DNA from 2 places in the Cytobacillus gottheilii genome. Region 2 is predicted to be linked to the other one. Evidence: predicted binding sites of a transcription regulator. Region 2 holds the regulator's gene; the other holds the start of a gene.
What was found. The regulator Rex, encoded in region 2, represses fermentation and respiration genes when NADH is low (regulators of the CRP and FNR family bind a similar motif). The targets are predictions, from matches to a motif close to TTGTGAAATATTTCACAA.
Positions count from the first base shown of each region.

Region 1 (14,511 bases), 2.1 Mb from region 2:
GGCATGCTGGGAATTATTCGCCATAATGAAATCGATATCTTATCTCTAATCAGTTTGTATACCCACATATCGTTTCAGCTGCTTCAATTTGAAAGGGAGCAAACAGCGAAGGCTGCATATGAGACTGGAAGGTGGTATGCGGCACTTGGGGAAACAGCTGCCGCAGAATTAGCATTTAAAAAGCTGCTGAAGGGCAATGAGCCAGAAAAGTTTAAAGCGAAATATGAATTAGCAAAGCAGTATAAAAAGAATGGGAATGTGAACAAAGCTCTGTCCCTTTGGAAAGAGGTTGCTGAATACGGTGAGCCAAAGCAAATGTTTGCAGCCTGTATAGAAATCGCTAAGTTCTACGAACATAAAGAGAAAGACTATACTGAAGCAAGCAAATATGCATATAAAGCCAATAGGCTCCTTAGTGCAAAGCAGCAATTCCCTATTCCTAATAATGAAAATATCCAGAAGCGCCTAGACCGGCTGGAAGCAAAATTATCGAAAGAGCAATTGATTTTGATTTCTATGGACAAAAAATGACAAACTTCTTCTATTATCCACATTTTCCTAGTTGTCTGTACATCTTAATGGCTGTAAAATGATATGTATAATGAGTAAACTTGGAAAAGTGAGTGAACTGCCAGTATGTATAAAGCGATTTTATTCTTGTTTTTTGCTGTGATCATTTTTACTGCTCTGCTTTTATCAGGCATGAAGGATAGTTTTTATAGCTTGTTATAATAGCAAAATGGGTTTAAATTAGGTTCTTTCATTAGTACAAGATACCCGGCTTCATCATAGATTATTAATGTAAATAAAATATAAATGATGAAAGGGGATCTTCACTTATGCATTGCGGACCAAAGAAAACGAATGTTTTACCTGCAGTTGTGCATCCGACGAAGTGCTGTGTGAACAACACATTCCAAAACAACGTGGTGCCACATATTCATCCAACTCATACAACTACAGTCAACCATATTAACTATGATCACGTTCATTACTTCCCGCAAACTCAATCTACTGTAAACGAGGTAACGAACCAGCAATTTGTAGCAGGACCAGGTCCAGTTCCAGGATTCGGAGCTGCTCCAGGATTTGGCGGTCCAGGGCCAGGCTTCGGTACTCCAGGACCAGGATTTGGCGGTCCAGGACCAGGTTTTGGCACTCCAGGACCAGGTTTCGGCGCTCCTGGTTTCGGTTTCCGTAAATAAGGTTTATGCTGAAAGCTTTGGAATGATGGAGATCATTCCAGAGCTTTTTTGTATTTCATGAAAACAGGTCTTCCTCTTGCTGTTAGTAAATAAAGTTTTAAAATTAAAAGACAAGTACATGACTGATAAACACTTCGATTAATTTTCTTATCAAAAAGAAGTGATGTTATGGTAAAATAAAGTCAATACATAATCCCTGCTGCAGGCAGGTGATTAAATAGGGAGCTTTTTTATTTGGCTAAGGTTGCAATGGTATCAGGGTACAAGCCGTTTGAACTTGGCATTTTTCAAATGGATCACCCTTCCGTTAAATTTATTAAGTTGGCACTTAAAAAGCATATATTGCAATTAGCAGATGAGGGTTTAGAGTGGGTTTTAATCAGCGGACAGCTTGGCACAGAGCTATGGGCGGCTGAAGTCGTTTTTGAATTGCAGCTTGAAGGATATCATGAACTGCAGCTCGCAGTCATCACGCCATTTTACGAGCAAGAACAAAACTGGAGTGATAAAAATAAAGAATGGTATGAATCGGTGCTTGCCGGTGCTGATTTTATTGAATCGGTATCTCACAAACCATATGAGGGTCCGCAGCAGCTCAGGCTAAAAAATCAATTTGTTGTTGAAAAAAGCGATACATTAGTTTTATTTTATGATCCAGAAAAAGAAGGCAGTCCGAAGTTCTTATATGAGGCTGCAAAACAAAAGGACGATGCAGAGAACTATGAGATCAGGCAAATCACTTTCTATGATCTGCAAGTGCTTGTTGAAGAAGAACAACTGAATTCACATGACAGCTATGATTAAAATTGACAAAAGACTATAGATTTGAAAAAATATAAAGAATGATTGGCGATATACTGAGGTGAAGATGATGTTGGAGCAAAAGTTAAATTTAAGTGCTAAGGATATATTGGAAAAAGAATTTAAAACATCAATGAGAGGTTATAAACCAGAAGATGTTGATAAATTCCTTGATGTCATAATTAAGGATTACGAAACATTTTTCTCCATGATTGATGAACTGCAGCAGGAAAATATGAGATTGAAAAAGCAGGCAGAGGAAACACCAAGACGTGCTGCTGCACCGCAGACTGCAGGTACAACAAATTTTGATATTTTAAAACGTCTCTCGAATCTTGAAAAGCATGTTTTTGGCAACAAACTGTACGATTGACAGGATTTCTCTAGATTTCTTGTAAAAACCATTGCTATTGCATAACATATTTCATATAATACTATTTGTGTCATTAATAACGTTCGGGTAATCGCTGCAATTTTTATTGTAGAGGAAAGTCCATGCTCGCACTGGCTGAGATGCCGGTAGTGTTCGTGCCTAGCGAAGTCATAAGCTAGGGCAGTGTCAAAGCTGACGGCAGGGAAAACACCTAAGTCAATCGTTGATATGGTGTGAATACCTTGAAAGTGCCACAGTGACGTAGCCTTTTCAGAAATGAAAAGGGTGGAACGAGGTAAACCCCACGAGTGAGAAACCCAAATTATGGTAGGGGCACTTTCTCTGAGAAAATGAACGAAGAGAAGGACAAACATATATATGTTTGTAGATAGATGATTACCACCTATGTACGAGACTGAAGTCGTTTGCAGTACAATGGTACAAAACATGGCTTACAGAACGTTATTATTGCGATTTTTTTTGGGAATAATTATAAAGGCTCTCCACACAGGAGAGCCTTTCTTGCAGTATGTAACTAAAAATTGGCAGATAAAATTCGATCTCAAGAATTTTACATAGAATGTAATTGCAGAGAAAATGATGTTAGGGTGAGAATATGACGAAATATGATTTAATTGCTACATCTGCAATGGGTCTAGAAGCCATTGTAGCAAAAGAAGTGCGAGATCTTGGCTATGAGTGCGAGGTTGAGAATGGGAGAATAACTTATAAAGGTGACGAAACTGCAATTGCGAGAAGCAATATGTGGCTTCGAACAGCTGACCGAATTAAAATCAAGATCGGAGAATTTAGAGCAACAAGCTTTGATGAGCTGTTTGAGAAAACAAAAAGCATTCCTTGGGAAAGGTATTTGCCGGCAAACGCAAATTTCCCGGTTTCAGGAAAGTCTGTTAAATCTAAGCTTTTTAGTGTATCTGACTGTCAGGCAATCGTGAAGAAGGCAATTGTGGACCGCCTAAAAACTCATTATAAAATTCCAGGCTGGCTGGAAGAAAACGGGCCGATGTTCAAAATTGAAGTAGCTCTTCACAAAGATGTGGCTCTTTTGACGATCGATGCCTCAGGAAGCGGACTGCATAAACGCGGCTACAGAATTGACCAAGGTGAAGCCCCTCTTAAAGAAACATTAGCAGCTGCTTTGGTGATGCTTACAAATTGGACAGCAGATAAGCCATTTGTTGATCCATTTTGCGGTTCAGGCACAATTCCTATTGAAGCGGCATTAATTGGACAGAATATTGCTCCAGGCTTTAACCGGGAGTTTATTTCAGAGCAATGGGATTGGATACCACAGGATATTTGGGACAAAGTGCGAGAAGAGTCAGAGGATCTGGCTAAATATGATCAGCCCCTTGATATTACAGGTTCTGATATTGATCACCGCTTAGTGAAAATGGCAGAAGAAAATGCTTTTGAAGCAGGTTTGGGTGATTTGGTTCAATTCAAACAAATGCAAGTGAGAGATTTTACAACCACAAAAGAGTATGGAGTCATCATTGGCAATCCCCCATATGGTGAACGTCTTGGGGACAAGCCTGATGTTCAGAAAATGTACCGGGAAATGGGACAAGCACTTTCACCATATGATACATGGTCTATTTATATGCTGACTTCCGACGAAGAGTTTGAAACTGTATTTGGAAAAAAGGCAACGAAAAAGAGAAAGCTGTTTAATGGATTTATTAAGACAGATTATTATCAATTCTGGGGAAAAAGGCCGCCGCGTCAGCAGCAATAGTTATTTAAGGAACTCACTGAAACAGAAAGAATAGACTGATCCTCTGCTGAATATAATAGTTATATTATATTCGGCAGGAGGAAAGACGATGAAAGACAGCAGAATAGATTTTAATAAAATTGCTCATGCATTAAATGCCTCTATGGGGAAAATGATTGAGGAGAATGGACAGTCGTATGCTGGTCTTGATAAACTCAAACATGCACAATTAGAACTGCAGCAGGCCATGACATTCTCGTTTTCAAAAAAAAGCAGTTAAATAGCCTGCTGGCAAGTCCTAAAATGAGCCACGATGTCGAGCCTTCTTCTGAGAGGCTCATTTATCCCTTTCTGATAGTATAAAAACGTTGTCGCATACGATATGAACTCCATCAACAAAAAAAGACGATAAAGAAAAACCATGCCCAGTGCAAGGTTTTTTATTTGTTTAATGAAATGATAGATCTAAATAAATTTAGAGCAGATTATACGGAGGGGTAGCATGCAAAGCCGAATGCCATTTGCAATTGCAAAAACAGAATCTTTTTACGAAAAACTCAGTGAGTGGATTGGAGATGTCTTTTACGATATTCTTCCTGAAGCTGGCTTTGAAATGCGGGATGAGCAGATCTTTATGGCCTTCCAGCTTGAGAAAGCTTTCAAAGAAAACAAAATAATCTTTGCTGAGGCAGGCGTAGGAACGGGTAAAACGATTGTCTATCTTTTATATGCGATTGCCTATGCCAGATACAAAAACAAACCTGCGATTATTGCATGTGCAGATGAAAACTTAATTGAACAGCTTGTAAAAAAAGAAGGGGATATTGCAAAGCTTGAAAAGGCATTGAATTTAAATGTTGATGTCCGTTTGGCAAAGTCCCGAGATCAGTATTTATGTTTAAACAAGCTTGATCAGCTTGTAGCAGCAAACGATAATGAAGTATACAATGAAGTGTTTGATATGCTGCCTGATTTTATTCATAGTGGATCTTCTATGCAAAAGTTTAACAAGTATGGTGATCGCAAGGATTATCCGCACCTAACAGATGAGCATTGGGGAAATGTGGCTTGGGATTCATTGCAAGACTGCTTCACATGTGAGAAGCGTCACCGCTGCGGACAGACTTTGCATCGCGAGCACTATCGCAAAGCAAGTGATCTTATCATTTGTTCACATGACTTTTATATGGAGCATATTTGGACAAAAGAATCACGCAAACGAGAAGGGCAGCTTCCGCTCTTGCCAGAGAGCTCGTGTGTTGTTTTTGATGAAGGCCATTTATTAGAGTATGCATCTCAAAAAGCACTGACATATCGTTTCACAGAGCAGATTTTAGAATCTCTTCTTACACGTTTAATGGCAAATGATGTACGGGAAACAACATTAAATACAATCGAAGATACGATTTATCAGAACGAAGTGTTCTTTTCAGAATTGGTTAATGCTTCTACTGAGGAACTTGGATCTGAAAAGCGTACGATTCAAAAAACACCAGCTGTTCTGGCAGAAGGAAAGAAACTGCTTCATTTAATCAGCACGTTAGAAGAAGAGCTGGTATTCGAAAGTGAAATGTATGTCATTAATGAATATGATTTGAAAATTGTCGAGGAATATTTGGAGCAAATCTCTTATTCCCTTTCCTTATTCTTAAAAGAGTTAAAGGGTATAACATGGTTTGAAGACCATAACTTAGAACATACGCTGGTCATCATGCCAAAAATGGTTGAGGAAATTATGAAAGAAGAAGTCTTTTCCCAAAAACAGCCGTTTGTGTTTTCTTCTGCAACATTATCGGAAAACAAATCGTTTGAATATATGGCAAACAGCTTAGGAATGACAGACTATCTATCTTTTTCGGTAGAATCTCCATTTGATTATGATGAGAGTATGACCATAAAAATGCCAGTGTTTAAAACAGACGATTTACATGCAAAAATAGAGTATACAATGGCACAAATAGAGGAATCAGAAGGACGGGCACTCGTTCTTTTCAATAATCAGGCTGAATTGGCTGCCTTTAAAGCGCAAGCTGCAGGGAAGCTGCAATGGCCAGTCTACTTTGAGGGTGAAAGTGAAATTAGTACATTGGTATCTAAATTCCAAAACGAAGAACAATCAGTATTATGTTCAACGACACTTTGGGAAGGATTGGATATTCCAGGCCGTTCACTCGAAAATGTTATCATCTTTTCTCTGCCGTATCCGCCGAATGATCCAGTGTTTACTGCTAAAAGAGAAGGAGCAGAGGATCCATTCAAACAAGTGGACATGCCCTACATGATTTTAAGACTTCGCCAAGGGATTGGCAGACTGATTCGAACTCACGAGGATCAAGGAACAGTTCACATTTTATTACAGGAAAATGAAAACAAGGATGCTCTTTCAGCAATAGAAAAGGTAGTTCCCGTTCAGCCGCAATAAACTCAACATAAAAAATCCCCCTAAACCTTATTAGGGAGATTTTTCCATATGTTATATAAGGACATCCATAATACATTACCAAATAACAGACAGGCTGCAATCAGAAATCCGCTCTTAAAACTAACTGTCAGAGCACCGGTAATGGCTGATCCAGCAACAGACCCGAGTGAGAAAAAGGCATAAAAATAACCAAATGCTCTTCCTCTTGCTTCTGGTGCTGTCTGCTGAATCAATAGGGCAGAAATAGATGGGAACAGCCATGCAAAGCCAAGGCCGTAAATAACCATCGAAACATATAGCATAAGCAGGCTTGTGCTATTGCTTAGAAGCAATAAAGCAAAGCCAATGACCGACATTCCCAGAGTCATTAAACGAAAAGGTTTATACTTGTCATAAAGCTTATTTGTTGGCAGTATAAAGATACATATTGCCGTAATGCCAAATGTACTTAACAGTGTGCCGCTTGCTGATGAGCTAAACTGCAGCATTTCCACTTGAAGAGGCAGCATATAAGCTAATACTCCTTGAGCAAACATCAGGCTAAAGGCACCGATAAAGCTGAATATCATTAATGAACTGATGGACCTGCCAGACTGATTGGCAGCCTTCTTTTCAGAAGAGGCTCCGCTGACTCCCTGTTTTGGAATGAAAAAAGGGACTGCGGCAGCTGTTAGAAGCATTAAAATTCCGTTTACAATAAAGACAGTCTGAACATTCCCAGAGCCGGCAATTCCGCCAAAAGCAGGTCCGGCGATAGCGGCAATTCCTACTGCTGCACCAGTAATGGCCATCGATTTGCCTTGAGTACCTGATTCGCTTCTGTTCGCAATCATGGTAAAGGCAGCAGGAACAATAAATCCGCTGATAAAACCATGAAGGAAGCGAATTCCTAATAATTGAGCAGGAGTAACGGCAAAGGGGTAAAGAAAGAGAATTGCTCCGCACAGACCAAGTCCAATCATCAGAATGGTTTTTCCTCTGCTGCGGTCGATATAATAGCCGGCAAGCATATTGCCGATCATATTAGAAAAAGAATACATGCCGACAATTATGCCGATAATGGCAGATCCTGCCCCTAAACCTTTTGCATATGTACTCATGATGGGCAATTGCGAAAACATGTCAAAAAAGGAAATAAACACTATCAATAAAATGAAAAATCTCATGAATTAAACTTCCTCATCCTATATTTTAATGTATTCATAGAGTTAAGGCACTTCCTAATTATAACGTACTAAAATGGCTTTGACATATGTGGAATTCAACGATTTTGAGAAAAAATTTCAGAAAAATATGATAAGATGTAAAAGTGAAGATGAATACATAGGAGGACTGCCTGATGACGATTCAACAAACAGAACAAAAATTTCTTGATTATGTAAAGAAAATGGAAGCATATAATGAAGCCCTTTCCCTTATTTTCTGGGATTTGCGCACGGGAGCACCAAAACAAGGAGTAGAGCAGCGATCTGAAACGATTGGTGTGCTTTCTTCGGAGGTATTTCACCTTTCAACTTCTGATGAAATGGCTGGGTTTCTTCAAGCCCTTTCCCAGGATGAAGTGAAAAAAGGACTGTCTGAACGAACAGTGAAGACAGTTGAACTATGCCAAAAAGAATATGACCGCAATAAAAAAATTCCTGCTGAAGAGTATAAGGAATATGTTATTTTACAATCACAGGCGGAAAGTACTTGGGAAGAGGCAAAAGAGAAAGACGACTTTGAAATGTTTAGACCTTATCTTGAAAAGCTAGTCTCAATGAATAAACGTTTTGTTGAGTATTGGGGTTACGAAGGAAATAAATATAATACATTACTGGATATGTACGAACCAGGCATCACTGTTGAAACACTGGATGAGGTGTTTGGGAACTTGCGCGAGAAGATTGTACCGCTCGTCAAGCAAATTGCAGAGGCAAAAGTAAAGCCTAAGACGGAATGTTTATATGAACAGTTTCCAAAAGAAGCTCAGCGAGACTTCAGCTTAGAGATTCTTGAACAAATGGGTTATAACTTTAAGGCGGGAAGGCTGGATGAGACGGTTCATCCGTTTGCGATTGGTCTGAGCCCTGGAGATGTGAGGGTCACGACAAAATACGATGAAAATGATTTTCGGACGGCAGTGTTTGGAACAATCCATGAAGGCGGGCATGCCTTATATGAGCAAAATATAAGCAAAGATTTAATTGGAACTCCGCTTTGTGATGGTACATCAATGGGCATTCATGAATCACAATCATTATTCTATGAAAACTTTATTGGAAGAGATCTATCATTCTGGAAAAAGAACTATGATCTATTAAAGCAATATAGCAGCGGTCAGTTTGATGATGTAGCTGTAGAAGATTTTTATACAGCAATCAATGAAGCAAAGCCATCCTTGATTCGCATCGAAGCAGACGAGCTAACATATCCGCTCCACATTATTATTCGTTATGAAATTGAAAAGGGCCTTTTCAATGATGAAATTGAAGTAAAGGATCTGCCTGAAGTGTGGAATGCAAAATATAAGGAATACTTGGGTGTAGTGCCTGACAATAATGCAAAAGGTGTGCTCCAGGATGTTCATTGGTCTGGCGGCAGCTTTGGCTATTTCCCTTCCTATGCACTTGGATACATGTATGCGGCCCAGTTGAAAAATGCAATGCTGAAGGACTTGCCTCACTTTGATCAGCTGTTAGAAGAAGGCAATCTTACACCAATTAAAGAGTGGTTTACAAAGCATGTACATCAATTCGGCAAAATGAAAAAACCGCTGGAAATCCTTCAGGACGCAACAGGGGAAGGGTTAAACGCACAGCATTTAGTAGAGTATTTATATGAAAAATATAATAAAGTATATCAATTAAACTAAGAAAAGGTCCCTTGCTCGGACAGGTTAATGGGCTCATCTCAATCAAAAAGGGATGTGAATGATGAATAAATACAAACCTGCGCTTTTCATTGCCTCAGGTGCTGCATTATGGGGAAGTATAGCTTTATTTGTAAGAGAGCTAGGAAATCTAGGGTTTTCTGCGATGGAAATAGTTGCTATCAGGGTAATATCGGCTGCATTTTTTCTTTTTTTCTTAGGAGTCTTTTCCTATCGTAAAGAGATGCAGCTATCACAATGGCATGATATCCGCTATTTTATCGGTACTGGGATACTTAGTATTGTATTTTTTAACTTTTGTTACTTTACTACGATGAATCAGGCAGGTGTTTCAGTTGCGGTCATCCTGTTATACACCGCTCCTGCCTTTGTCACTGTTCTATCTTTCTTCTTTTTAAAAGAAAAGATAGATAGGAAGAAATTAATAGCAGTATTCGCAACAATTTTAGGATGTGCTCTGATCACCGGCTTAAGTGGAGGGAATTCAAATTTAACAGCCATCAGTTTTCTGATCGGGTTAGGATCTGGCTTGGGTTATGCATTGTACACAATCTTTGGGAAATTTGCCTTAAGAAAGTACTCATCCTACACTGTTACTTTTTATACCTTTCTAGTAGCTTCTGTAGCGTTAGTTCCTTTTACAAGACTATGGGAGAAAATACAGTTATTTATGACATTTGAAGTATTGCTTCTAAGTCTTGGTCTAGGATTAATACCAACTGTTGTTGCCTATATCTTATATACGAAAGGTTTGGAGCAGACAGAAGGTAGTAAGGCTGCGATTATAGCAACCATCGAACCAGTTGTTGCCTGTGTCATTGGAGTAGCTGTTTTTGGTGAATTCTTCGGTAATGCCCAAGTATTAGGTGCTGTCTGTATTCTTGGGTCAGTGATTGCCGTCAATATAAACAGCAAAAAGTTGAGAGTTCCAAAAGATAGAGGAGTTCACTCTTAGTGAGAAAAAAAGCGTCTGCTGATATGCAGACGCTTTTAAAATGTCTATTTTTGCTTTACCAGAGATTGTTATATCCTTTTGAACCAGGCGGCGCATTTTGAATAAGGTCAATAAATGGTATGGTATAAGCAAATAAAATTAATAAAACGGTAATGCCCATCCAAATTTTCCAGTTTTCAAAAACCATAGGAGCCGGTTCAGCATGAGTGGACATTTCACCAATAGGGAATTCCTCTTCTCCTTTTGGAGCAAAGAATGCAAGATTCACAAAGATATAGAGCATTAGAATAATCGCTAAAAATAGAATGGAACCGCCGACTGCTTGTGCGACTTGATAAGGAATCCATTCAGCGGCTTGCGGGGCACCACCGTATTCAGAAAAAGCAGAGCGGCGCGGTGCACCTAACAACCCGGCAGCATGCATGGCGCCGGACATAAACGTCATTCCAATTGCCCAGAGCACACCTTGTATAAGAGCTAATTTATTGATCGCTTTTGTTAATACACGTCCAGTTAAATGCGGTACTAGCCAGAAAGTGATTCCAAAGAACGTTAATACAACTGCGGTTGCTAGTGTTAAATGAAAATGTCCTGTTACCCAGATCGTGTTGTGAACAACCTGGTTCATCTGGTTGGAAGCATTAATTAATCCTCCTGCACCAGCAGGGATAAAGGAAAGCATTCCGATAAATGGAACAGCGAAGCGTGCATCTCCCCATGGCAGCATTTTAAACCAGCCGAATAAGCCTTTTGCTCCTTTTGAGCGCCCAAATGTCTCAAAGGTTGCAAAGAGTGAAAAGGCTGTCATCAATGACGGAATAACGACTAGGAATGTTAAAACAACTTGTAGAAATTTCCATGCGGCGTCAATTCCCGGTTCTAATAACTGATGATGAAACCCGACAGGTATGGAGAAAAGCAAAAACAAGATAAAGGACATACGTGCTAAAGAATCTGAGAAAATCTTGCCGCCAATGATTTTTGGAATGATAACATACCAGGCCATATAAGCCGGCAATAACCAGAAATAAACAAGCGGATGTCCAAAATACCAGAATAATGTACGGCTGACACCGACATTAACGGTTTCAACTAATCCAAGAGACCATGGAAGAAGCTGAATCAAAACGGTTGCAGCTACACCAAGAGTCGCAACAATCCACATTAACACATTCACAAGAGCCATAAATGTGAGCAGCGGACTAGGTGTACCTGGATTAGCACGGCGCCACTCGGCATATTTCATAATAATAGCAGCACTTCCCAGCCAGCTGCCGACAACGACTAATGTTAATCCAAGATAAAACAGGAAGTGAGCCTGAAGCGGAGCGTAGAAGGTGTAAAGCACGCTAGCTTCATTTAGAAGAATCATAACTGCAGCCATCACTGTTCCAATTGTCATTAACCAGAAACCAATCCACGCGATGGTTCGCTGTTTAGTTGTAAATGTTCCGGCTGTTTTACTTACACATGCCTGCATAAAGCCAATGATGAAGAATGTGGTTAAGACAAGACCCAAAACAACACCGTGAACAGTTAAAATTTGATAATAGCCAATCCCTGCCGGCAATTCGAACCTGCCTGAGCGTACAAGCACCTGCAATAATCCTGCAAGTCCTCCTATTAATAAAGCAATAAAGGCAACATAGATCTGTGCCATAACCAATTTGCCGTCACGGCGGTCAACTTTCAGTTTGTCTGCTGAGTTGATCATGATTCAACCACCTCGATTTTGGAAGTCATTAAATGGTGTCCCGCACCACAATATTCATTACAAAGTATTAAGTATTCACCGGTCTTATCAAATGTTGTGATATGTTCACTGATATAGCCTGGCTCGAGCATCATATTGATGTTTGTGCCTGCAACTTCAAAACCGTGTATGACATCCTTAGTGGTTGCAATAATTTTTACTGTTGCTCCAAATGGAATTTCTACATCACCTGGATTATAGTTAAATGCCTGTGCAACAAAGACAAGCTCATAATCCCATGCTTTTCCTTCAACTTTTTTTAAGCCCGGTTCATTAAATGGTGCTTGTGTTTCAACCTTTTCTGGATCAATTGTCGCTAAACAGCTTGGAGGCTGGTTTCCAAGGTAGAATGCGCTTACACCTAAAACTGTTAGAAAAACAAGCAATGTCCCGACCCCAAAGATTAGCCAAACTTTTTCAAACTTATGCATATGCATGGCTATTTTCCCCTTTCAACTTCTTAAAAACGATCTAAAAATAAAAAGAACACACCTACCCATGAAACAATTAGAAAGAAACCTAATAAGAATACGGAAGCTAACGTCCCTTTAAGAGAAGAGCTATCTTCCACTTCTGTTTTTACATTCTTCCTGAGTTCCGTTTTCGCCACCTTCGTCCACTCCTTTCAAAGCTTTGAAAAATGAATGATTACAACTCCATCATACAAGACTAAATGTTAGAATCTAGATAGATTTCACTAGTTCACAAACTGTTCATTGGTAATATTTTCACTATGTTTATGTTGTAAAATTGATATATCAGTGATATATGTCACAATACAGATCGTTAAATTGTGAATAAAATGTGAAGAAGAAAAACAGAAACGAGATATGATAAAAAGGAAGCACGCAGCGCGGATAATTAGAGCGCAATGATAATTATCACAGTTGAAAAAATGACAAACACGAATATTCGGATTATTTTAAACTATAAAGTTCGTAAAATAATCGATTTACTATTGAAATCTTCATTTGCGGTGTTATAATGTTAATACAATTAAAAAATGAATCATTCATATAATAGCAGGGATATGGCCTGCGAGTTTCTACCGAATCACCGTAAAGGATTCGACTATGAGTGAGCAGAAAATAAGAGATAACTCTCTTATTTTATTGTCTTTTCCGATGAAAACCTAAAGGCATTGCTTCACTCAACACGTGAATGCAATTGCTTTTAGGTTTTTTTTATTAGGCAGATTTCATTTTAAATACATAGACAACAGGGGGAGAACGATGGAGAGACTTAAAGCGAAAATCGAAGCAGAAGGAAAGGTATTATCAAGTTCGGTACTGAAAGTTGACAGCTTTTTAAATCATCAAGTAGATCCGCATTTGATGATGGATATTGGAAAAGAGTTTGCATCCCGTTTTAAGGATGCAGGCATAACAAAAATTTTAACGATTGAATCTTCTGGTATTGCTCCATCTGTTATGACAGGATTGCATTTAAATGTGCCGGTCGTCTTTGCAAGAAAAAAGAAGTCACTGACATTAACTGAGGATTTGATTACTTCGTCCGTTTACTCTTTTACAAAACAGGAAACAAACGAAATTTCAGTTTCAAAGAAGTTTTTGCAAAATAACGATACAGTGCTAATAATCGATGATTTTCTTGCCAATGGTCAGGCTGCAGAGGGACTTGTTGAGATTGTTAAAAAGGCAAATGCAGCTGTTGCCGGCCTGGGAATTGTCATTGAAAAAGGTTTCCAGGATGGAGGAAAATTATTGCGTGAAGCAGGAATTAGAATCGAATCTCTCGCAATCATTGAATCTCTTGAAAATGGGGAAGTCACATTTAGAAATAAAGAATTGGAGGAAGTGACACGATGAAACAGAATTCATTTAAGATCGCATCATTAGGAATTCAGCACGTTCTTGCCATGTATGCTGGTGCAGTCGTAGTACCGCTAATAGTGGGCGGTGCGCTTGGTTTAACAGGGGAGCAGCTAACCTACCTTGTATCAATTGATATCTTAATGTGCGGAGTCGCAACGATTTTACAAGTATGGAAGAATAAATTTTTTGGTGTAGGTCTGCCTGTTGTATTAGGCTGTACGTTTACAGCAGTTGCCCCAATGATTACCATTGGCGGCGAATATGGAATTTCCGCTATTTATGGAGCCATTATTGTTTCTGGATTATTTGTTTTACTTATTTCTACTGTTTTCGGAAAGCTCGTACGATTCTTTCCGCCCGTTGTAACTGGTTCTGTCGTAACCATTATTGGTATTACTTTAATTCCAGTAGCTATGAATAACATTGCTGGCGGTGAAGGCAGCGCTGATTTTGGATCACTTGAAAATATTGGTTTAGCTTTTGGGACATTGCTCTTTATCATTATTTTATATAAATTTTCAAAAGGCTTTATCCGTTCAATTTCTATTTTATTAGGA
Region 1 is NZ_CP071709.1:2,799,740-2,814,250, reverse strand. Features, by position in the region: gene J1899_RS13905 (ribonuclease H-like domain-containing protein) at 1-531, shown strand, start outside; gene J1899_RS13900 (CotD family spore coat protein) at 840-1,205, shown strand; gene J1899_RS13895 (SLOG family protein) at 1,455-2,009, shown strand; gene gpsB (cell division regulator GpsB) at 2,077-2,379, shown strand; RNA gene rnpB (RNase P RNA component class B) at 2,459-2,839, shown strand; gene J1899_RS13880 (THUMP domain-containing class I SAM-dependent RNA methyltransferase) at 2,996-4,138, shown strand; gene J1899_RS13875 (hypothetical protein) at 4,227-4,397, shown strand; gene J1899_RS13870 (ATP-dependent DNA helicase) at 4,620-6,539, shown strand; gene J1899_RS13865 (MFS transporter) at 6,560-7,705, opposite strand; gene J1899_RS13860 (carboxypeptidase M32) at 7,879-9,393, shown strand; gene J1899_RS13855 (DMT family transporter) at 9,452-10,366, shown strand; gene J1899_RS13850 (b(o/a)3-type cytochrome-c oxidase subunit 1) at 10,422-12,080, opposite strand; gene J1899_RS13845 (cytochrome c oxidase subunit II) at 12,077-12,556, opposite strand; gene J1899_RS13840 (cytochrome c oxidase subunit 2A) at 12,580-12,729, opposite strand; purine riboswitch at 13,112-13,213, shown strand; gene J1899_RS13835 (xanthine phosphoribosyltransferase) at 13,352-13,948, shown strand; gene J1899_RS13830 (nucleobase:cation symporter-2 family protein) at 13,945-14,511, shown strand, end outside.
Region 1: a site for Rex is predicted at 12,879-12,896, ahead of J1899_RS13840 (cytochrome c oxidase subunit 2A). Genes of this name have one in related genera too.

Region 2 (7,938 bases):
GATTGAACAGGCCTCCTTTACAACCCCATGGACGCGAGAGGCTTTTTATCATGAAATGACTCAAAATCGTTTTGCGGTATATGTTGTACTCGAAGAAGATGGAAAGATCATTGGCTACTGCGGCTCCTGGGTGGTTGTGGATGAAGTGCATATCACCAATGTTGCCATTCATCCTGATTACCGCGGCCAAAAGCTTGGAGAGGCATTAATGAGAAACATGATTGAAGTGGCGATTGAACTTGGTGCCGTATCAATGACACTTGAAGTGCGTGTCTCCAACCATATTGCACAAGCACTTTACCGCAAACTTGGTTTCCAAGATGGAGGCATTCGCAAAAATTATTATACAGATCTTCAAGAAGATGCTTTAGTAATGTGGGTGAACTTATGAGTGAGCAAAATCAATGGATAATGGGAATTGAAACAAGCTGTGATGAAACAGCTGTAGCAATTGTGAAAAATGGAAAAGAGATCGTTTCGAATATCGTCTCTTCTCAAATAGAAAGTCATAAAAGATTTGGCGGCGTAGTTCCGGAAATTGCCTCCAGACATCATGTTGAACAAATGACAATTGTCATTGAAGAGGCGATGAAGGAAGCAGATATTACGTTCTCTGACTTAACAGCCATTGCTGTCACGGAAGGGCCTGGGCTGGTGGGTGCTCTGCTGGTAGGAGTTAATGCGGCAAAAGCTCTGGCATTTGCACATAATATTCCGCTTGTTGGTGTTCACCACATAGCAGGTCATATTTATGCGAACCGCTTATTGACAGAGATGAAGTTTCCACTGCTGTCACTAGTCGTTTCTGGAGGACATACAGAGCTTGTTTATATGAAAGAGCACGGTCATTTCGAAGTAATCGGTGAAACACGAGATGATGCTGCTGGTGAAGCCTATGATAAGGTAGCGAGAACATTGAATCTGCCTTACCCAGGCGGACCTCATATTGACAGGCTTGCACAATTAGGCGAGCCAACAATTCCGCTGCCGCGTGCATGGCTGGAAGAGGATTCATATGATTTTAGCTTTAGCGGTTTAAAATCAGCAGTTATCAACACTGTCCACAATGCAGAACAGCGGGGAGAAAAAATAGAACCGGAAGCATTAGCTGCCAGTTTTCAGCAAAGTGTGATTGATGTACTTGTCACAAAAGCAGCAAAGGCAGCAAAGGCCTATAAGGTTAACCAAGTTTTATTAGCTGGGGGAGTAGCTGCTAATAAAGGCCTGCGTGCAGCCTTACAGGAAACCTTTGAACCTCTTGAAGAGATTGATCTGGTCATCCCTCCTTTATCATTATGTACGGATAATGCAGCAATGATTGCAGCTGCTGGCAGTATTTATTATGATAAAGGGATAAGATCACAGTTAAATCTCAATGCTAATCCTGGTCTCGATATATCTATCCACAATTCTTAAACAGTAGGAAAAAGTCCCTGTTCATACAGGGGCTATTTTTTGTGGATAAATAAATTAATTTTCAGAAAAATATAGTGGATATGTGGATAAGTGAACAACTTTTTGTGGATATTGTGGAAAAGTGTGTGGAATACTTATTTTTCAAGGGTTGGTTTGTTAATAAATTTGTGGATAAAAAAAGAACCGAGATGACAATAGTCCCGGTTCTTTTTTAGAGAATATTAATGTCTAAAGGGGGTACGATAATTAATCTGCTAGCTCAGTCCATTCTTCAAGAAGGGTCTCAAGCTCAAGTTTTGCCAGATCATTATCTGTTGTTATCTTTAGTACCCTCTCATGGTCTTGATAAACCTCAGGATCACATAAAAGTTGATCGAATTCTTCTATTTTGAGCTCAAGCTGCTCGATTTGTTTTTCGATCTCTTCTATTCTTCTTTTTCGCTGCCGTTCCAGTTTCTTGGCTTCTTTATCTAATTGGTAATTATTTTTTTCAGTCGAAGATACAGATTCAGCAGCTGCAGAAACAGCATCAAACTTTTCAAGCTCTTCCTGCTCCTTCTTTTTATCCACATAATAATCGTAATCCCCGAGAAACTCCTCCGCACCCTCTTTTGACAGTTCAATTACTTTTGATGTAATGCGGTTAATGAAATAGCGGTCATGAGAGACAAATAAGATGGTACCGGGATAATCAATTAAAGCATTTTCCAGAATCTCTTTACTGTCTAGGTCCAGGTGATTGGTAGGCTCGTCCAGTATTAGAAAATTAGATTTTTGCAGCATTAATTTGGCTAAAGCAAGACGCGCTTTTTCGCCGCCGCTTAACGTAGACACGGTTTTTAATACATCATCTCCTGAAAAAAGAAAGTTACCTAAAACGGTTCGGACGTCTTTTTCCAGCATTTGCGGATAATCGTCCCAAAGTTCATTTAAAACACGCTTATTGGATGTAAGCTCTGCTTGCTGCTGATCATAATACCCAATCGTTACATTGGAACCGTGCAGGATCTTACCTTGTAAGGCTGGAAGGTTTTCAATAATCGTCTTCAGCAAAGTAGATTTCCCAATTCCATTGGGTCCCACTAAAGCGACACTGTCTCCTCTAGTAATCCGGAATGAAAGGTTTTCAGAAACTGCTTCACCTGCATAGCCAATAGCGAGATCCATAACCTGCAGCACATCATTGCCTGATTGCCTGTCAATTTGAAAGCCAAAAGATGCTGATTTCTCATCGCCAAGGGGACGATCCATTACATCCATTCGTTCTAATTGTTTACGGCGGCTCTGTGCTCTTTTAGTCGTAGAGGCACGTGCAAGGTTCCGCTGAATAAAGTCCTGTAGCTTTGAGATCTCTTCCTGCTGCTTTTCATACTGCTTCATATCACGTTCAAAATCTGCAGCTTTCTGATCTAAGTAGCGGCTGTAGTTTCCGGTAAACTTTTTGATCTGATGACGGGAGATTTCGTAAACCTGCGTAACAACCTTGTCAAGGAAGTACCGGTCATGCGAAACAATTAAAATAGCTCCTTCATAGCTCTGCAGGTAAAATTCGAGCCATGAAAGGGTCTCGATGTCCAAATGGTTTGTTGGCTCATCAAGAATGAGCAGATCAGGTTTTGTTAAGAGCAGCTTACCGAGTGCAAGCCGTGTTTTCTGTCCGCCACTTAAAGATGATATTTTCGCATCATATCCTATGGTGTGAAAGTTCAGGCCGTGTAAAATCGAGCGGATATCTGCTTCATACTGGTAGCCGCCATTCTCTTTAAAGCTGACCTGAAGGCGATCATACTCTTTTAAAATGCGATTATACATTTCTTCATTGCTCATTGCGTTAGGATCAGACATTTTCTCTTCCAATGAACGCAATTCTTTTTCTTGCTGCTGTAATGAAGCAAAAACAGTCAGCATTTCATCCCAAATTGTCAGTTCAGATTCAAGTCCTGTATTTTGCGCCAAATAGCCGATTTCTACTTCCTTTGGCTTCATGATTTCCCCGCTGTCATAAGAAATATGGCCAGCGATTATTTTTAATAAAGTCGATTTGCCTGCCCCGTTTCGTCCAACGAGCGCAATGCGGTCTCTTGTTTGCACTTCCATTTTTATATTCGTTAAAATTGGATCAGCACCAAAGCTTTTATTGAGCTGATTAACTTGTAATAGTATCATGATTTTCACCTCTGCAATATAAGACAAGTGTATCGTATTCCGCTTAGGTTCGGCAATAAACCGACGTTATTTGAAGAAATTTGCAAATAAATATGTGAATATCAATACAAACTATACACAAATGCACCTAAAATAGTGTATGATTCTGTTGTGAGGTGTTAGTATATGGGAGATTTAACGCATTTTAATGAAGAAGGCAGAGCTAAGATGGTTGATATTGGCGAAAAAGCCGAAACCGTTCGCACAGCTATTGCCCATTCAAGTATAAAAGTAAATGAGGTCATATACGACAAGATTACGTCTAACAGTATGAAAAAAGGAGACGTATTAGCCGTTGCACAAGTTGCCGGAATTATGGCAAGTAAAAAAACATCTGACATTATTCCAATGTGCCACCCAATCATGCTTACAAGTGTGGACATTTCTTTTGAATGGAAGCTGACAGATTCTGATCATATTCTGCAAATTACGGCTACTGCCAAAACAAAAGGAAGCACAGGTGTTGAAATGGAAGCGTTAACAGCTGCTTCAGCTTGTGCGCTGACTGTATATGATATGTGCAAGGCCGTCGATAAAGGGATGATCATAGGGGAAACCTACTTACTAGAAAAAACAGGCGGCAAAAATGGGGATTTTAAAAGAACGGAGTAGGACGGAGAATACGGAGGTACAATGATGTCAACAGAACAAACCAAAATTCCGCAGGCTACTGCAAAGCGATTACCGCTGTATTATCGATTTTTAAAAAATCTGCATGCATCAGGTAAGCTTCGGGTTTCGTCTGCGGAATTAAGTGATGCTGTAAAAGTTGATTCTGCCACGATCAGAAGGGATTTTTCTTACTTTGGAGCACTTGGAAAAAAAGGCTATGGCTACAATGTGAATTATCTGCTGTCCTTCTTTAGAAAAACGCTCGACCAAGATGAAGTAACAAAGGTTGGTTTAATTGGTGTTGGTAATCTGGGGACTGCTTTATTAAACTATAACTTCTTAAAAAACAACAATACAAAAATTGAAGTGGGCTTTGATGTTTCGCCCGATAAAGTTAATCAAAAAATTGGGGATGTATCCGTTTATCATATGGACGATCTTGAGAAGGTCATTGAAGAAAATGACATCCAAGTTGTGATCTTAACTGTACCTTCACAGCATGCCCAAACGATTACAGATAGAATTTCACAAAGCACAGTAAAAGGAATTTTAAACTTTACTCCTGCTAGATTAACTGTGCCTCCAGCAATCAGGGTTCACCATATCGACTTAGCCGTGGAATTGCAATCATTAATTTATTTCTTAAAACATTACCCGGCAGATATGTAGGAGATCCCTCTAGGAAAGCATGTCTTATTCAAAATAAAAATGAGCCCTAATAAAGGCTCATTTTTTGTTTTCAAGATTTTTAAGCTTAAAGTGGAAGCTGATCATTTTGAGGCCAGCTCCAATGTCAAAGGTAGCAATGATAATGAGAAGGTTTGTTATGAATCCCCACTCTCCGTTTTGCTGAAGACTTTGAATAGCGATGTAGACAAATAGTATTCCAAGGATCAAATAAATGATGCCTGAAAACAGAGGAGTTCTTCTCATAGTACCCCTCCAAAAAATGCGGCCACTTGTTCCATTTCCTCCAGCCATTTTTCGATTTCTTCCATATTAAGCTGCATGACGACTACAAGAGAATTCATGGCCACGTGAGCAAAGATCGGCACAAGGATCCGCTTTGTTTTTACATATAGAAAGGCAAACGTGAACCCCATCGCTGAATAGAGAAGCAGATGTTCAAATTCAGTATGTGCTGCCGCGAAGATGACAGAGCTAAGGAGCGCTGATATGAAAAAATTGAAGCGTTTATGCAGGCTGCCGAAAATAATCTTCCGGAAAATGATTTCCTCCAAAATCGGTCCAATAATCGACACAACAATGATAACAATTGAAGACGTTTCAATGATACTCATGATTTGCTGTGTGTTCTCTGACCCCATTTCAATGCCAATCATATATTCAATATTTGCAGCAACAGATTGTGCAATCAGTGCTAAAAACACCCCGCCAATGGCCCAGGCGATCGATTTTACAACGGATGATTGCTCAGATAAACTACGCTCCACTTTCATATCCTTTCGCAGCAGGAAAAGAATGATGATGAGCGCTAGCGAAAAGCTAATCACAAGCCAAGAAGACACGGCCGTCCCTTCATCCATTCGAGTGCCAGTTATAAGCTCACTTCCAAATACCATAAGCGGCAAGCCGACAATGGAGGAAAGCTGCATGGCAATATACACAATTAAAATAATCCAGTATTCTTTTTTCAAATGATGATCTCCCTTATGACATAGAATCAAGCAAATGCTCTTTTAACCATTTTACTCATAAAGAGGAGCTTCTTTCAAATAGAAGGATACCTTGAACAGCCTTTATGCATAAAAAGAATGGGAATGTATATAATGAAGAGGTTGCCAGAAATGGATCTCTCTGGACTCTGGCGCAGGCAATAATAGACTTCCTTTTTAAGACTAAAATTTTTTATGAAAAATACAGCATCATGCTTGCAAATAAAAGTCAGAACTATTAATATAATAAATGTGTTAGCACTCAAGTCGATAGAGTGCTAATAAATAAATCACTACATAATGATTGAGGAGGTTGTTTCACTTGTTAAAGCCACTAGGTGATCGAATTATTATCGAGCTTGTTGAAACTGAAGAAAAAACTGCAAGCGGTATCGTGCTTCCAGACTCTGCAAAGGAAAAGCCGCAGGAAGGCAAAGTCGTAGCGGTTGGTACTGGACGCGTGCTTGAAAATGGTGAGCGTGTTGCATTGGAAGTTGCTGATGGCGACCGCATTATCTTCTCAAAATATGCTGGAACTGAAGTTAAATACGAAGGCAAAGAATATTTAATTCTGCGTGAAAACGATATTCTTGCAGTAATCGGATAAATCAAAAATAGACTTAGACTTATATTACTTTAAAATCTTTGAGGAGGTTATTACAAATGGCAAAAGAGATTAAATTCAGTGAAGAAGCTCGCCGCTCTATGCTGCGCGGGGTTGATACACTTGCAGATGCAGTAAAAGTAACTCTTGGACCAAAAGGACGCAACGTGGTTCTTGAGAAAAAATTCGGTTCTCCGTTAATTACAAATGACGGTGTGACAATCGCGAAAGAAATCGAACTTGAAGATGCATTCGAAAACATGGGTGCAAAACTTGTTGCAGAAGTAGCAAGCAAAACAAATGATGTTGCTGGTGACGGTACTACAACTGCAACGGTTCTTGCTCAAGCAATGATCCGCGAAGGTCTTAAAAACGTAACAGCTGGTGCAAACCCAATGGGGATCCGCAAAGGAATGGAAAAAGCGGTTCTTACAGCTGTTGAAGAGTTAAAAGCTATTTCTAAGCCAATCGAAGGCAAAGAGTCCATTGCACAGGTTGCTGCAATCTCTGCTGCTGACGAAGAAGTTGGCCAATTAATCGCTGAAGCAATGGAGCGCGTTGGCAACGACGGCGTGATCACAATTGAAGAATCTAAAGGCTTCACAACTGAGCTTGATGTGGTTGAAGGTATGCAATTTGACCGCGGATATGCATCAGCATACATGGTAACTGACACAGATAAAATGGAAGCTGTTTTAGAAAATCCATATATCTTAATCACTGACAAGAAAATCTCCAGCATCCAAGAGGTTCTTCCTGTACTTGAGCAAGTTGTACAGCAAGGCAAGCCATTATTACTAGTTGCTGAAGATGTAGAAGGAGAAGCACTTTCTACTCTTGTGGTAAACAAACTTCGCGGCACATTCAACGCTGTTGCTGTTAAAGCTCCTGGCTTCGGTGATCGCCGTAAAGCAATGCTTGAAGATATCGCAATTCTTACTGGCGGTGAAGTGATCACTGAAGAGCTTGGCCGTGACCTGAAATCTGCTGGTATTGACGCACTAGGACGCGCTTCTAAAGTGGTTGTAACAAAAGAAAACACAACAATCGTGGAAGGTGCTGGAGACAGCGCGCAAATCCTTGGCCGCGTAAACCAAATCCGCACTCAAATGGACGAAACAACGTCTGAATTTGACCGCGAAAAATTACAAGAGCGCCTTGCTAAATTAGCTGGCGGTGTAGCAGTCGTGAAAGTCGGCGCTGCAACTGAAACTGAATTAAAAGAGCGCAAACTTCGCATCGAAGACGCCCTAAACTCTACGCGTGCAGCTGTAGAAGAAGGAATCGTTTCCGGTGGTGGTGTTGCCCTTCTAAACGTATACAACAAAGTGGCTCAGCTTCAAGCTGAAGGCGACGAAGCAACAGGCATCAACATCGTTCTTCGTGCAATGGAAGAACCAGTTCGCACAATCGCACACAACGCAG
Region 2 is NZ_CP071709.1:392,941-400,878, forward strand. Features, by position in the region: gene rimI (ribosomal protein S18-alanine N-acetyltransferase) at 1-391, shown strand, start outside; gene tsaD (tRNA (adenosine(37)-N6)-threonylcarbamoyltransferase complex transferase subunit TsaD) at 388-1,416, shown strand; gene J1899_RS02110 (ABC-F family ATP-binding cassette domain-containing protein) at 1,663-3,582, opposite strand; gene moaC (cyclic pyranopterin monophosphate synthase MoaC) at 3,748-4,233, shown strand; gene J1899_RS02120 (redox-sensing transcriptional repressor Rex) at 4,258-4,902, shown strand; gene J1899_RS02125 (YdiK family protein) at 4,960-5,166, opposite strand; gene J1899_RS02130 (CPBP family intramembrane glutamic endopeptidase) at 5,163-5,891, opposite strand; gene groES (co-chaperone GroES) at 6,232-6,516, shown strand; gene groL (chaperonin GroEL) at 6,573-7,938, shown strand, end outside.